One region of the Micromonospora sp. NPDC051925 genome, then DNA from elsewhere that is predicted to be linked to it. Evidence: predicted binding sites of a transcription regulator. Region 1 holds the regulator's gene; the other holds the start of a gene.
The links. The regulator HrcA, encoded in region 1, represses chaperone genes, less so after heat shock. The targets are predictions, from matches to a motif close to GGTTNGCACNCTCNNNNNGAGNGTGCNAACC.
Positions count from the first base shown of each region.

Region 1 (7,294 bases):
TCGTCGCCCTTGCGGGAGTAGACGTCGTGCGGGCGCTCGTGGATCTCGACGTAGAGGTCACCGGCGGTGCCACCACCCGGACCGACCTCGCCCTGCTGGGCCAGCCGGATCCGCATGCCGTCCTCGACCCCGGCCGGGATCTTCACGGTCAGCGAGCGGCGGGTCCGCACCCGGCCGTCGCCGGCGCAGGTGGGGCAGGGGTGCGGGATGGTGGTGCCGTACCCCTGGCAGACGGTGCACGGCCGGGCCGAGACCACCTGGCCGAGGAAGGTCCGCTGGACCGACTGCACCTCGCCCCGGCCACCGCACGCCTCGCAGGTCGCCAGGTGGGTGCCGGCCGCGGTGCCCGCCCCGGAGCAGGTGGTGCAGAGCACGGCGGTGTCGACGGTGATCGGGGCCTCGACGCCGAAGGCGGTCTCGTGGAGGTCCAGCTCCAGACGCAGGATCGCGTCGGCCCCCGGCCGGGTACGCGGGCGTGGACCGCGGGCGCCACCGGCCGCGCCGCCGAAGAAGGCGTCCATGATGTCCTGGAAGCCGACGAACGGCCCCGCCCCACCGGGACCGCCCGGACCGCCGGCACCCCCGCCGCCCGGGGCGAGCGGGTCGCCGCCCAGGTCGACGATCTGCCGCTTCCGATCGTCCGACAGGACCTCGTACGCGGCGTTGATGTCCTTGAACTTCTCCTGTGCCTCCGGGTCCGGATTCACGTCCGGGTGGAACTGTCGCGCCAGCTTGCGGTAGGCGCGCTTGATCTCGTCATCGGAGGCTTCCCGGCTCACACCGAGAATGCCGTAGTAGTCCCTGGCCACTGCGTTCCGTGTCCTCATGTTCGTCTCGCGTTACGGCGGCCGGACCCGGCCGCCGACCCTGACTGGTCAGTTCTGGGCCAGCAGCTCGCCCACGTAGCGTGCCACGGCCCGTACCGTGGCGATGGTGCCGGGGTAGTCCATCCGGGTCGGGCCGAGCACACCCAGCCCACCGACGATAGTGCTGCCCGGTCCGTACCCGGTGCTGACCACCGAGGCGGCACGGAGGTTGTCGACCTCGTTCTCGTCGCCGATCAACACCCGGGTGGTGCTCGGCTCGGTCTCGCCGATCAGCTTGAGCAGGACGACCTCCTCCTCCAGCGCCTCCAGGATGGGGCGCAGCGAGCCCTGGAAGTCGAGCAGGCCACCCCGGGTGAGGTTGGCGGTGCCGGCCAGCGCCAGGCGCTCCTCGGTGCGCTCGACAAGCGTCTCCAGCAGCACGGTGGAGAGCGTGGTCATGGCGCCGCGCAGGTGCGGCGCGGACTCCTCGACCAGCGCCTGGACCAGGGGCGGGGTGTCGGACAGCCGGCTGCCCCCCAGCTTCTCGTTGACCAGTCGGCGCAGGTCGGTGACGTCCTCGGCGGGGACCGGCGCGGGCAGCTCGACCAGCCGCTGCTCGACCCGGCCGGTGTCGGCGATCATGACCAGCATCAGCCGGGTGGTGGAGATCGGCACCAGCTCCAGGTGGCGCACCGACGAACGGGCCAGCGACGGGTACTGCACCACGGCGACCTGCCGGGTGAGCTGCGCCAGCAGTCGTACGGTGCGGTGCACCACGTCGTCCAGGTCGACGGCGCCGACCAGGAAGCGCTCGATGGCCCGGCGCTCGGCCGGGCTGAGCGGCTTGACCCGGGAGAGCCGGTCGACGAAGAGCCGGTAGCCACGGTCGGTGGGCACCCGGCCGGCGCTGGTGTGCGGCTGCCGGATGTAGCCCTCCTCCTCCAGCACCGCCATGTCGTTGCGGACGGTCGCCGGGGAGACCCCGAGCTGGTGCCGCTCGACAAGCGTCTTGCTGCCGACGGGCTCCTGCGTGGCGACGTAGTCCTCGACGATCGCCCGCAACACGGCCAGCTTGCGGTCGTCGAGACTCATCTCCCACCTCCTGAACACGTCGACCCGGACACCTGCCGCGCCCGGACAAGCGCTCTGGCACTCGACTGTAGCGAGTGCCAGTCTACGACGGCAGCGCCGCCGCCGCGATGATCGAGACGGACCGTCGGTGCGTCCGCCCCGGGGGACGCCGGGGCGTCGACGACCGAACGTCGAGGCCAACCTCACCAGTGTCGCTCTGGTGCACCCTTGCCGGCAGCCCCTACCGTGGCGGGCATGACTGAACCACCTCGCCCTCCCGGCGCGGGGGACGGCACCTCGCCCGACCCGACCGCCCCCCAGGGCTCGCCATACGAGCCACCCACCGCACCACTGTTCGGGGCGTCGGGGGCGGGCGGCTATCCCCCGCCCGGTGACTATCCCCCGCCGACCGGTGACCAGCCGCCGTCGGGCGGTTACCCGCCGCCGGGTGGCTACCCGCCACCGGGTGGCTACCCTCCGGCTGGTGGTTTCCCCCCGGCTGGTGGCGGATATCCGACCGGCGGCGCGTACGGCGCCCCGGCCGGCGGCTACGCCAACAGCGAGGACAAGACCTGGGCGCTGGTCGCGCACTTCGGCGGGGCCGCCGGCGCGCTGATCAGCTTCGGTCCGCTCGGCTTTGTCGCCCCGCTGATCGCCTACCTGGTCCGTGGTCAGCAGTCACCAGCCGTCCGGGCGCAGGCGCTGGCCGCGCTGAACTTCCAGATCCTCTGGTCGATCATCGCGTTCGTGCTGCTCTTCGTGAGCTGGTGCCTGCTCTTCCTGCCCAGCATCGCGGTCGTGGTGATCCAGATCCTGTTCGGGATCATCGCCGGCATGAAGGCGAACGAGGGCCAGCCCTACCGCTACCCGATGTCCACCAGCTTCATCAAGTGAACCCCGGCCGGCCGCTCCCCCGGCCGGCCGGGCACCACCCCGGGCCTGCCGGGCACCCGGGGCAGGGCACCAGCGTTCGCCGGCCGGCACCGCCACGGACCGGTCAGGTGTCGCTCAGGGCAACAGGTCGCGGACCACCGCATCGGCCAGCAGCCGGCCGCGCAGGGTGAGCACCGCCCGCCCCTGCGGGTACCCCACCGGGTCCAGCAGGCCGTCGGCGAGCGCTCGGGCCGCACCGGCCCGGCCCGCGTCGTCCAGGGCGGCCAGGGGCAGCCCGGACGCGAGCCGCAGCCGCAGCATCACGTCCTCCATGTGCGCCTCGTCCGGGGTGAGGATCTCCCGGGCCAGGCCGGGCGAGCGTCCGGCGGCGAGTCGTTGCGCGTACGCGCTGGGGTGCTTGACGTTCCACCAGCGCACCCCGCCGACGTGGCTGTGTGCCCCCGGGCCGAGGCCCCACCAGTCGGCACCGGTCCAGTAGAGCAGGTTGTGCCGGCATCGGCCCGCCTCGGTGCGGGCCCAGTTGGAGACCTCGTACCAGGAGAAACCGGCCGCGTCGAGAGCGGCCTCCGCCGCCAGGTAGCGGTCCGCCGCCACGTCGTCGGAGGGGTACGGCAGCTCGCCGCGCCGCATCCGGGCGGCCAGCCGGGTGCCGTCCTCCACGATCAGGGCGTACGCGCTGACGTGGTCGACCCCGGCGGCGACCACCTGGTCCAGCGAGGCGGCGAAGTCCTCGGCGCGTTCCCCCGGGGTGCCGTAGATCAGGTCCAGGTTGACGTGGTCGAACCCGGCGTCGCGGGCCTCCCGGGCGGCCTCGGCGGCCCGGCCGGGGCGATGCCTGCGGTCGAGCACCGCCAGCACGCCGGCGGCGGCGGACTGCATGCCCAGCGAGATCCGGGTGTAGCCGGCCGCCCGCAGGGTCTTCAGCGACTCCGGGGTGACCGATTCGGGGTTCGCCTCGGTGGTCACCTCGGCGTCGACGGCCAGCCCCCAGGTGCGGTCGATGCCGTCCAGGATGCGGGCCAGGTCGTCGGCGGGCAGCAGGGTCGGGGTGCCGCCGCCGACGAAGACCGTGTCGACCCGGGGCGGTGGGGCGTCGCCGAGCACCCGGGCGGCGAGCGCCAGCTCGCCCAGCACGGTGTCGGCGTACGACTCCCGGTCGGCACCCCCGCCCAGCTCGGCGGCGGTGTAGGTGTTGAAGTCGCAGTAGCCGCAGCGGCTGGCGCAGAACGGCACGTGGACGTACACGCCAAAGCCGCGCCCGCCGACGGCACGCAGGGCGGTGGTGGGCAGCGAACCGTCGACGGGAACGGTCTCACCATCTGGAAGGACGCCGGGCATGGCCACTAGTGTGCCCGGCATGACCTCTCCCGACCGACTCGTGCGGGTCGCCACGGCCCGTGGGGTGACCACCCTCACCCTGGACAGCCCGCACAACCGCAACGCGCTCTCCACCGCGCTGATGACCGAGCTGCTGGCCGGGATCGCCGCGGCGGTCGCCGACGACGCGGTCCGGGTGATCGTGCTGGACCACACCGGCCCGGTCTTCTGCTCCGGCGCGGACCTGAAGGAGACGGCGGCGGCGTACGCCAGCGGGTCGGTGCCGGCCGGGATGCTCGGCGACGTGCTGGTGGCGGTCCGGGAGTGCCCGAAGCCGGTGCTGGCGAAGGTGGCCGGGCCGGCACGGGCCGGCGGGCTGGGCCTGATCGCGGCGGCCGACCTGGCGGTCTGCGCGCAGGAGGCGACGTTCGCCTTCACCGAGGTACGGATCGGGGTGATCCCGGCGGTCATCTCGGCGACCGTGCTGCCCCGGCTGCATCCCCGGGCCGCCGCCGAGCTGTACCTGACCGGCGACACCTTCGACGGTCGACGGGCCGCCGAGGTGGGCCTGGTGACCGCCGCCGTGCCGGCCGACGAGCTGGACAGGGCGGTGGCGCGGTACTGCGAATCGCTCGTCCGGGGGGCACCGGGAGCGCTGGCCGGGACGAAGGAGCTGCTGCGCCGCCCGGCGGCCACCGACCTGCGGGCGGAGATCGCCGACCTGTCCGCCCGGTCCACCGGCTACTTCCTGTCGGCGGAGGGCAGGGAGGGCGTACTGGCGTTCCGGGAAAAAAGATTAGCTCGATGGGTCGTAGCGGTGGAGGGTGGGCGGGCTGAGGGGGCGGGCTGAGAGCGAGGGGTGAAGGGCGGTGGGCGAGCTGAGAGCGAGGGCTGACGGGCGGTGGGCGAGCTGAGAGCGAGGGCTGACGGGCGGGGCGCGAGCTGAGAGTGGGGGCTGGGGCGGAACGCGGGGGTGGAGGCGGGGGTGGTTTTCCGGGTGGTGCTGCGGGAAGGTGTACCAGTCGACCGGCCCGGCTCGCAGGTCGGCGACGTACGCTTGGCCCACGCTGAAACAGGAGGTGCGGGTGCGAACACGGACATTCGTGGCAGCCGTTGTCGTGGTGGCGGTGTTCGCCATGCTCGGGGGCTGGGGAGTCCGTCAACTCGGCGGGGAGCTTCGACTCCCCATTGCCAGCCGTACCTGCACCGTCCAGGCCGACGGCACCGTGAAGCTGGACGCCGACCAGATGGCCAACGCCGCCACCATCGCCGCGATCGGCATGCAGCGGCAGATGCCCGAGCGGGCCGTGGTGGTCGCCCTGGCCACCGCGTACCAGGAGTCGGGGTTGCGCAACCTCGCCCACGGTGACCGGGACTCGCTCGGGCTCTTCCAGCAGCGCCCCAGTCAGGGCTGGGGCACCGCGGACCAGATCCGCGACGAACGGTACGCGGCGAACCGGTTCTACAAGGCGCTGAAGAAGGTTCGCGGCTGGGAGCGGATGGAGGTCACCGACGCCGCCCAGGCGGTACAGCGGTCGGCGTACCCGAAGGCTTACCAGAAGTGGGCCGACGAGTCCCAGGTGCTGGCCCGAGCCCTGCTCGGCGAGGCGACCGGCGCGGTGGCCTGCACGGTGGGGCGTACCCCGGTGATGCGCGGGCAGGCGGCGGCGGCCGAGCTGACCCGCGGCCTGACCCTGGACTGGGGGTTGCCCGACGCCGGTGCGGTCGCCGAGCTGACCGACGTGACGGTGCCCGCCGCGGACGCCCGCGACGGCTGGCGGTACGCGCACTGGCTGGTCTCGCACGCCCCCGACCACGGGGTGAAGCGGGTCCGCTTCGGCGGCCTGGAGTGGAGTGCCGACAACGGCCGGTGGGCGAAGGTCTCCGACGGCCAGCCGGCCGAGCCCCGGGTGCTGGCCGAGGTCTTCGCCGACCGCACCTGAGCGCGGGGCCGGGTCTCGGCCGGAGCGGTCGGGCGAGGTGGTCAGCCGGCGGCGGTCAGCCTACGGCGCACCTTCTCCCTCAGCGACTCGGGCAGCTCGGCGACGGTGAGCAGCCGGGGCAGCAGCTCCGGCTCCAGGTTGGTGGCCCGGAACACTTCGCCGATGGTGACCCCGTGCGCCGGCCGGTCCACCACCTCGACCGGGTCGCCCGCACCGACCTCGCCGTCGCGCAGCACCCGCAGGTACGCCCCGGGCGCGGCGCGGACGATGAACCGTTTGATCAGGTCGGGCACCCCCCAGAAGCCGGCGAAGGTGACGCACGGGGTACGCGGCTTGGTGACCTGGAGCAGCGCCGAGCCGACCGCCCAGCGTTCGCCGATCACCGCGCCGGTCACGTCCACCGCCCAGGTGGTCAGGTTCTCGCCGAACCCGCCGGGACGGATGTCCCGGCCCAACTCGGCCGACCACCAGGCGGCGTCCTCCTCGGCGTAGGCGTAGACCGCCTGGTCGGGGCCGCCGTGGTGGGCCCGTTCACCGATGAAGTCGCCGGCCACCCCGTCGGCGCGCAGCAGCACCGGCCCGTCGACCGGCCGCTTGTCGATGCCGCTGCGCCCGCTCGCGTCGCCCGCCCACTGCGCCTCGGTCACCACGCCGAGGTTCACTGCCGCCACCCTGCCCGTCATGGCCCCAGCGTAGGACCACCCGCAGGCGGCTGCCGTCCCGCCGGTGCCACCGCGCGCCCTCGCCCGGCCCGGAGCGGCCGCCTCCTCGCTGTCTCTCAGCCCTTGACGGCACCGGCCACCAGGCCGGAGACCATCCGCCGCTGCACCAGCAGGAAGAAGATGATCACCGGCAGGGTGAAGAGCGTGGAGGCCGCCATCACCGACCCCCAGGCCGTGTCGTCCCGGCCGAAGAAGAAGGTCATCGCCACCGGCAGGGTGTAGCGGTCCTGGTCGTTGACGAAGGTCAGCGCGAAGATCAACTCGTTCCAGGCGGTGATGAAGGAGAAGATGCTGGTCGCCACCAGGCCCGGCGCGACCAGCGGGAAGAGGACCTTCCGGAAGGTCTGCGACCGGCTCGCCCCGTCGATCGCGGCGGCCTCCTCCAACTCCCTGGGCACCGCCGCGACGAAGCCGCGCAGCATCCACACCGCGAACGGCAGGGAGAAACCCAGGTAGGTCAGGATCAGGCTGGGCAGGGTGTTGTAGAGGCCGAGCCGCTGGATCATCAGGAACAGCGGGATGACCAGCGCCTCCAACGGGA
Region 1 is NZ_JBIUCH010000025.1:39,835-47,128, forward strand. Features, by position in the region: gene dnaJ (molecular chaperone DnaJ) at 1-809, opposite strand, end outside; gene hrcA (heat-inducible transcriptional repressor HrcA) at 876-1,898, opposite strand; gene ACIG87_RS27820 (DUF4870 domain-containing protein) at 2,133-2,771, shown strand; gene hemW (radical SAM family heme chaperone HemW) at 2,886-4,109, opposite strand; gene ACIG87_RS27830 (enoyl-CoA hydratase-related protein) at 4,129-4,938, shown strand; gene ACIG87_RS27835 (hypothetical protein) at 5,168-6,031, shown strand; gene ACIG87_RS27840 (MOSC domain-containing protein) at 6,073-6,714, opposite strand; gene ACIG87_RS27845 (carbohydrate ABC transporter permease) at 6,810-7,294, opposite strand, start outside.

Region 2 (7,294 bases), on a different contig from region 1:
ACCAGCAGCAGCCCGAGCATCGGTTCGAAGACCGCGTGTTCCCGGGAGAGCTTGGAGGTGGAGTCGGCCTCACCGGCCAGCAGTGGGCGCAGCCCGGCGTAGACGCCCTCGATGTCCGAACTGGACAACGGCCGCTCCAGCACGGTGTTGACCTGGTCGAGCAGGTACTGGATGTCGCGGGCGGAAGCGGCCGGATGGGACCGGTCGAGCCGCCAGTCGGTGTCGGTGGTCCCGATGATCCAGTGCCCGCCCCAGGGGATGACGAAGAGCACGCTTGTCGCGGTCCGCACGATCAGCCCGGTCTCGCCGGTGATCGCCGAGCGGGGCACCACGAGGTGCACCCCCTTGGAGGCCCGGACCCGGATGCCGGGGCGCAGCCCGACGTCGTTGAGCATCCGGGACATGTCGTCGCTCCACACTCCGGTGGCGGCGATGACGGTGCGGGCGCGTACCTCGAACTCGGCGTCCGGTGAACCGGCGGGGGCCTCCAGGTCGCGGACCCGGACCCCGGTGACCTCCCGGGCCTGCCGCACCAGCCCGACGGCGCGGGCGCTGCTCACCACGGTGGCACCGAGGCTGGCCGCGGTGCGGGCCAGGGTCACCACCAGCCGGGCGTCGTCGACCTGGCCGTCGTGGTAGCGGATGGCCCCGGCCAGCGCCTCGGCCCGCAGGCTGGGGAAGACCCGACGCGCGCCCTCACGGGTCAGGTGCCGGTGCAGCGGCATCCCCCGGCCGGTGCCGAAGAGCCCGGCGAAGGCGTCGTAGGCGGCCACCCCGGCCCCGTAGTAGGAGCGGCGGAACAGCCGGGCCGGCAGGTCGCGCAGCCCCTTGCCGGCGGGGAGCGGGATCAGGAACGGGACCGGCCGGACCAGGTGCGGGGCGAGCCGGGTGGCGAGCAGGCCCCGCTCGGTCAGCGCCTCGTGGACCAGGTGGAACTCCAACTGCTCCAGGTAGCGCAGGCCGCCGTGGATCAGCTTGCTGGACCGGCTGGAGGTGCCGGCGGCGAAGTCGCGGGCCTCGACCAGGGCGACCTTGAGCCCCCGGGAGGCGGCGTCCAGCGCCGCACCGGCGCCGGTCGCCCCACCGCCGATGACCAGCACGTCGAACCGCTCGGCACGGAGCCGGCGCAGGTCCGCGACGCGGCGCTCGGGAGAAAGTTGACCAGCGGAGGATCGGGTCACATTGGGGTCACGCACCCGTTCACCGTAACCCGCCCGGCCCCGCCGGCAGCAGGCCCGACCGCCGTCGAGATCAACACCGCACCCGTCGCCGGTGGTAGCGCGGCGTGGGGCGGTGGACGTCGTACTGTTTCCGGATGCTGGCCGACACACCGCCGCCACCGGGTCACGGCTTTCCGCCCCGCCCGGACCGCCCCCCGGGTCCGTGGCCGATCGTCGCGGCTGCCCTGACGGGTGGTTGGGTGGTCACCGTCAGCGTGCTGCTCCAGGCCGGGGGGTGGGCGGCCGAGCAGGTGCTGGTGGCGATCGGGCAGGACCGGTGGGTGTGGCTCTGGCCAGCACTTGCCCTGGTCACCGCCCTGCTGGTCGGCGTACCCGCGCTGTTGCTGGCGCTGCTCCCCCGGGCGGCGACGGTCCGGACCACCGGGCGCGGCTGGCTTGCGGCAGCGCTCGCCCTGCTCGCGCTCGGGTCGCTGCGGGCATTGCCGCCGGTGCACCACGAGCTGTACCTGGCTGCCCTGGCCGCGACGGCGGCACTGCTCGCCCTGCTGGCCGCCCGCCTGCCCCGCCGGGCCGTCGTCGCCGGGCAGGCCACCGCGACCCCACCGGTCCGTCCACCCCATCAGGTCGACCCGGCCCATCAGGTCGACCCGGCCCATCAGGTCGACCCGGCCCATCCGGGCAGGCCCGGATCTCCGGGTGGTGCGGTCGGCAGGGCCGAGCCGGCCGGCGACGCCGGGCGACCCCGGGCGGTCACCCTGCTGGCGATGGCGGCCGGGCTGGCCCTGCTGCTGCCGTGGGTCTGGCTCGGCGCGCTGGGTGGCCTGCTGGAGACGGTGCTCGCCGCGCTCGCCGCGACGGCGGTCGGCCTGCTGGCCGGGACGCTGCTGGGTGACCGGTTCTGGTCCCCCTTCGCCGGCGACGGGCCACCCCGGGCCGCCCGTACGGTGCTGGTCGGCGGCCTGGTCGCAGGGGTGGTCCTGCTGCTGCTCGGCGCCGGCACCGGCCAGTCCGGCGCCCAACTCCCCGCGCTGCTGTTCGTCCCGCCGCTCGGCTTCGTCCTGGGCGCGTGCCAGGTGGCGGCCCGGCGGGCCGGCGCACCGGCCGGGTCCGCACCGGTCCGCTGGCTGGTCGGCCTGGCGGTGTTCGGCCCGCTGGCCCTCACCGACCCGGAGGAGATCTCGATCCTGCTGGCCAACACCCGCGACGTGCCGTACTGGGTCGCGGTCGCGACCGGCGTCGGGCTCGCCGTCGCGGTCGCCCTGGCCATCGGGTACGGGGTGCTGCTCGCCCGGCCACGCGGGCACGCCCCGAGCCGGCTGGTCGCCGCGTCGACCGCAGCCGTCCTGCTGCTCACCGTCGGCGTGGTCGACGTGGCCGCCGGCCGACCCGGCCTCTACGGCGAGCGGCTCCTGGTGGTGCTCCGCGAGCAGGCCGACCTGACCGGAATCCCCGCCGGTACGCCCGGCCGGGCGGGCCGGGACGCGCGGACCGCCGAGGTCTACCGCCGGCTGGTGTCCACCGCCGAGCGAACCCAGGGCGCGTTACGCCGGGACCTGACCCGGCTGCGCCTCGACCCGACGCCGTACTACCTGGTCAACGCGATCGAGACGGACGGCGGACCGGCGGTACGGGCCTGGCTCTCCCGTCGGCCCGAGGTGGCCCGGGTGCTGGTCAGCCAGCGACTCCGGCCGTTGCCCGCACCGGCACCGGTCAGCAGGGGCGACCGGCCCGCACCGACCGGCCCGGAGTGGAACATCCGGATGGTCGGTGCCGACCGGGTCTGGTCGGAGCTGGACGTCACCGGTGCCGGGGTGGTGATCGGCAGCTCCGACTCCGGGGTCGACGGCACCCACCCGGCGCTGGCCGCCGGCTTCCGGGGCGGCGACGACTCCTGGTACGACCCGTGGGAGCACACCCGCATCCCCACCGACTCCGGCGGCCACGGCACCCACACCACGGGCAGCGCGGTGGGCCGCGACGGCATCGGGGTGGCCCCCGGCGCGCAGTGGGTGGGCTGCGTCAACCTCGACCGCAACCTGGGCAACCCGGCCCACTACCTGGACTGCCTCCAGTTCATGCTGGCCCCCTTCCCGGCCGGTGGTGACCCGTTCACCGACGGCCGGCCGGAGCGGGCCCCGGACGTGCTCACCAACTCGTGGGGGTGCCCGCCGGTGGAGGGCTGCGACCCGGGTGCGCTGCGCCCGGCGACCGCCGCGCTGGAGGCCGCGGGCATCCTCGTGCTGGCCGCCGCCGGGAACACCGGCCCGGACTGCGGGTCGATCGTCGACCCGCCGGCGCCGTACCCGGACGTGCTGACGGTGGGCGCGGTGGGCCGGGACCGGGCCGTCACCGAGTTCTCCAGCCGAGGTCCCGCCCCCGGCGGGGCAGCCAAACCGGACCTGGTCGCCCCGGGGGCGGAGATCCTGTCCGCGATGCCCGGCGGTGGCTACGCCAGGCAGGACGGCACCTCGATGGCCACCCCGCAGGTGGCGGGCGTGGTGGCGTTGATGTGGTCGGCGAATCCGGCGCTGGTCGGTGACCTGGCCCGGACCCGGAGCATCCTGCGGGACACCGCGCAGCCGGCCGGGCCCGCCGGTGGCGGCTGCGGCACAACGGCGGCGACCGGCGCCGGGCTGGTCGACGCGTACGCGGCGGTGCGGGCGGCCCGGGGCTGACCCCGTTGCCGCGACCCGGCTGCCCGGCGACCGGCGGCCCGGCGACCCTCAACCCGGTGGCCCGTCCGTCTGCCTGCGGCACCTGTGGCCGGTGGACCAGGATCCCCTTGGAGCCGGGAGCGCCCGGTTGCCGCCCGTCGGACACGGACGGACACGGACACGGACGCCGACAGGGGCGGACCGCTCGCGCGGCCCGCCCCTGTCGGCGTGTGGAGCTGGACTCAGAAGTCCATGTCCCCGCCACCCGGGCCAGCCGGGGCGGCCGGGGTCTTCTCCGGCTTGTCCGCCACGACGGCCTCGGTGGTGAGGAAGAGCGCCGCGATCGACGCGGCGTTCTGCAGCGCCGACCGGGTCACCTTGGCCGGGTCGATGATGCCCGCGGCCAGCAGGTCGACGTACTCACCGCTGGCGGCGTTGAGGCCGTGACCGGCGTCCAGGTTGCGGACGCGCTCGACGACCACGCCACCCTCCAGGCCGGCGTTGACGGCGATCTGCCGCAGCGGGGCGTCCAGCGCGATCTTGACGATCTGCGCGCCGGTCGCCTCGTCGCCGGTCAGGTCCAGCTTGTCGAAGGCGGTCTTGCCGGCCTGCACCAGCGCGACGCCACCACCCGGGACGATGCCCTCCTCGACGGCGGCCTTCGCGTTGCGGACGGCGTCCTCGATGCGGTGCTTGCGCTCCTTCAGCTCGACCTCGGTGGCCGCGCCGACCTTGATCACCGCGACGCCGCCGGCCAGCTTGGCCAGCCGCTCCTGCAGCTTCTCACGGTCGTAGTCGGAGTCGCTCTTGTCGATCTCGGCCCGGATCTGGTTGACCCGGCCCTGGATCTGGTCGGCGTCGCCGGCACCGTCGACGATGGTGGTCTCGTCCTTGGTCACCACGACCTTGCGGGCGCGGCCCAGCATGTCGAGGCCGACGGCGTCCAGCTTGAGGCCGACCTCCTCGCTGATGACCTGGCCACCGGTGAGGATGGCGATGTCGGCGAGCATGGCCTTGCGGCGGTCACCGAAGCCCGGCGCCTTGACGGCGACCGACTTGAAGGTGCCCCGGACCTTGTTGACGACCAGGGTCGCCAGGGCCTCGCCCTCGATGTCCTCGGAGATGATCAGCAGCGGCTTGCCCGACTGCATGACCTTCTCCAGGATCGGGAGCAGGTCCTTCACCGACGAGATCTTGCTGTTGACGATCAGGAGGTACGGGTCGTCGAAGACGGCCTCCATACGCTCCGGGTCGGTCATGAAGTACGCGGAGATGTAGCCCTTGTCGAAGCGCATGCCCTCGGTGAGCTCAAGCTCCAGGCCGAAGGTGTTGCTCTCCTCGACGGTGATGACGCCTTCCTTGCCGACCTTGTCCATCGCCTCGGCGATGATCTCGCCGACGGTGCTGTCACCGGCGGAGATGGAGGCGGTGGAGGCGATCTGCTCCTTGGTCTCGACGTCCTTGGCGAGCTTGGACAGCTCCTCCGAGACGCTGGCCACGGCAGCCTCGATGCCCCGCTTCAGGGCCATCGGGTTGGCACCGGCGGCCACGTTGCGCAGACCCTCGCGCACCAGGGCCTGGGCCAGGACGGTCGCCGTCGTCGTGCCGTCACCGGCAACGTCGTCGGTCTTCTTGGCGACCTCCTTGACCAGCTCGGCGCCGATCTTCTCGTACGGGTCCTCGAGCTCGATCTCCTTGGCGATGCTCACACCATCGTTGGTGATGGTGGGGGCACCCCACTTCTTCTCGAGCACCACGTTGCGGCCCTTGGGGCCGAGCGTCACCTTCACGGCGTCGGCGAGCTGGTTCATGCCCCGCTCGAGGCCGCGGCGAGCCTCTTCGTCGAACGCGATCATCTTGGCCATACGGCGTTGTCCTCCTGGACACTCACGGGCCACCCGGGTGTTGTGCCCCGGACGGGCCGCCTGGTGTACGCACCTTGGGGACGTCGCCACCTGGCGACGACGACGTCCTCCTCGGTCGGGCCGGACAGCCCGCGACGACCGGCCATGTGCCACCCGACGCCATCGAGACGTCGGTGTGACCGTGGCCCTACCGCCCCGACCATTGGCACTCAGCGTATGCGAGTGCCAATGACTTGTTTAGCACTCTCCCCTGCCGAGTGCAAGCACGATCGGGCCGGTCAGCCAAGTTCCGCCACCAGTCGCGCGGTGTTCACCGATCCCTCGTGCGCCCGCTGCTCGGCGTACGTCACGACCAGTCCGACCAGTTGCACCAGGTAGACCGGGACCACCAGCACCGCGCTCACCAGGATCACCACCACCGCACCGACGGCGGTGCCGGGCGCGGTGAACGGGTCGGTGCCGAACGGCAGGGTGCCGATCGACTCCACCACCCCGCCGAGCATGCCGCCGAGGATCACCACCACCGCGACCAGCGCCACCCGGCCGAGCACCATGCCCAACCGGTCGTGGAAGAGACGGAACGAGCGACCGACGGGATTCTGCCCCTCGAACAGGTAGACCGGGCCGGCCAGGGCCAGGGCGAACGCGAGGTAGATGCCGGGCAGCAGGCAGAGGCAGACGCCGACCCCGATGAGCACGCCCAGCACCAGCATCCAGCCCCACAGCCCGAGGCAGCGGCGCGCGCCGTAGCGCAGCGCGCCGGACAGGTCGGCCGGCTGACCGGCGGCCTGCCGGGCCACCACCCAGGTGCCGCCCGCCCAGCCGATGCCCTGCACCACCCCGAACGCCAGGGCGACCAGGATCACCGAGACCCCATAGATCGCCAGGTCACTGAGGTAGCCGTCAGGGAGCGAGCCGTCGGCGGGCAGCGGTGCGGCGTCCGGCCCCATGCCGAGCGAGAGCAGGGACACGGCCATCGCCGGCACGGCCTGGGTGAGCAGCATCAACGGCAGCAGGATCCGCCAGCCCCGGCGCAACGCGCCGGTGCACCGGGCGAACCAGCCGTCCAGCCCGGCGTGCGGCGGGTTGACCAGGGGGTCGGGCGGGCCCCAGGCGTCACCTCCGGCGTACGGCGGGTAGCCACCCCCGCCCGGCGGATAGCCACCACCCGGCGGGAAGCCGGGGTACGGGCCGACGCCGGGCGGAAGGTTGCCGGCGGCCGGGTAGACCCAGGCCGGCGACCCGGCCGCGGGCGGACCCCAGGGCGGCTGCCCGGACGGTGGCCCCCACGGCCCACCCGGAGACCCGGCAGCGGGGTCGGGCGAACCCGAAGGTGACTGGTCGGACATGAACCCTCCTCAGCGAGGACGCCTGGACGGTTCACGATCTTCCCCGGCACTCACCCGCGCCGCCAACCGTCACGCGGGTAGTTGACGGGTGGGATCTCGTCACGCGCTCCTCGCCCGGGGCCCCACGGACGGAACCGCGCGGCCGTCCGTCACGCGGGCGCGACGGACGGGACCGGGTGCCCGAGCGACGGGACCGGGGAGGCGGTCAGGCGATGACGCGGACCCGTTCGGCCTGCGGGCCCTTC
Region 2 is NZ_JBIUCH010000011.1:68,738-76,031, reverse strand. Features, by position in the region: gene ACIG87_RS16665 (glycerol-3-phosphate dehydrogenase/oxidase) at 1-1,196, opposite strand, end outside; gene ACIG87_RS16660 (S8 family serine peptidase) at 1,316-3,856, shown strand; gene groL (chaperonin GroEL) at 4,078-5,700, opposite strand; gene ACIG87_RS16650 (hypothetical protein) at 5,979-7,049, opposite strand; gene ACIG87_RS16645 (cold-shock protein) at 7,255-7,294, opposite strand, start outside.
Region 2: the regulator HrcA is predicted to act here: its motif matches at 5,901-5,931, upstream of groL (chaperonin GroEL).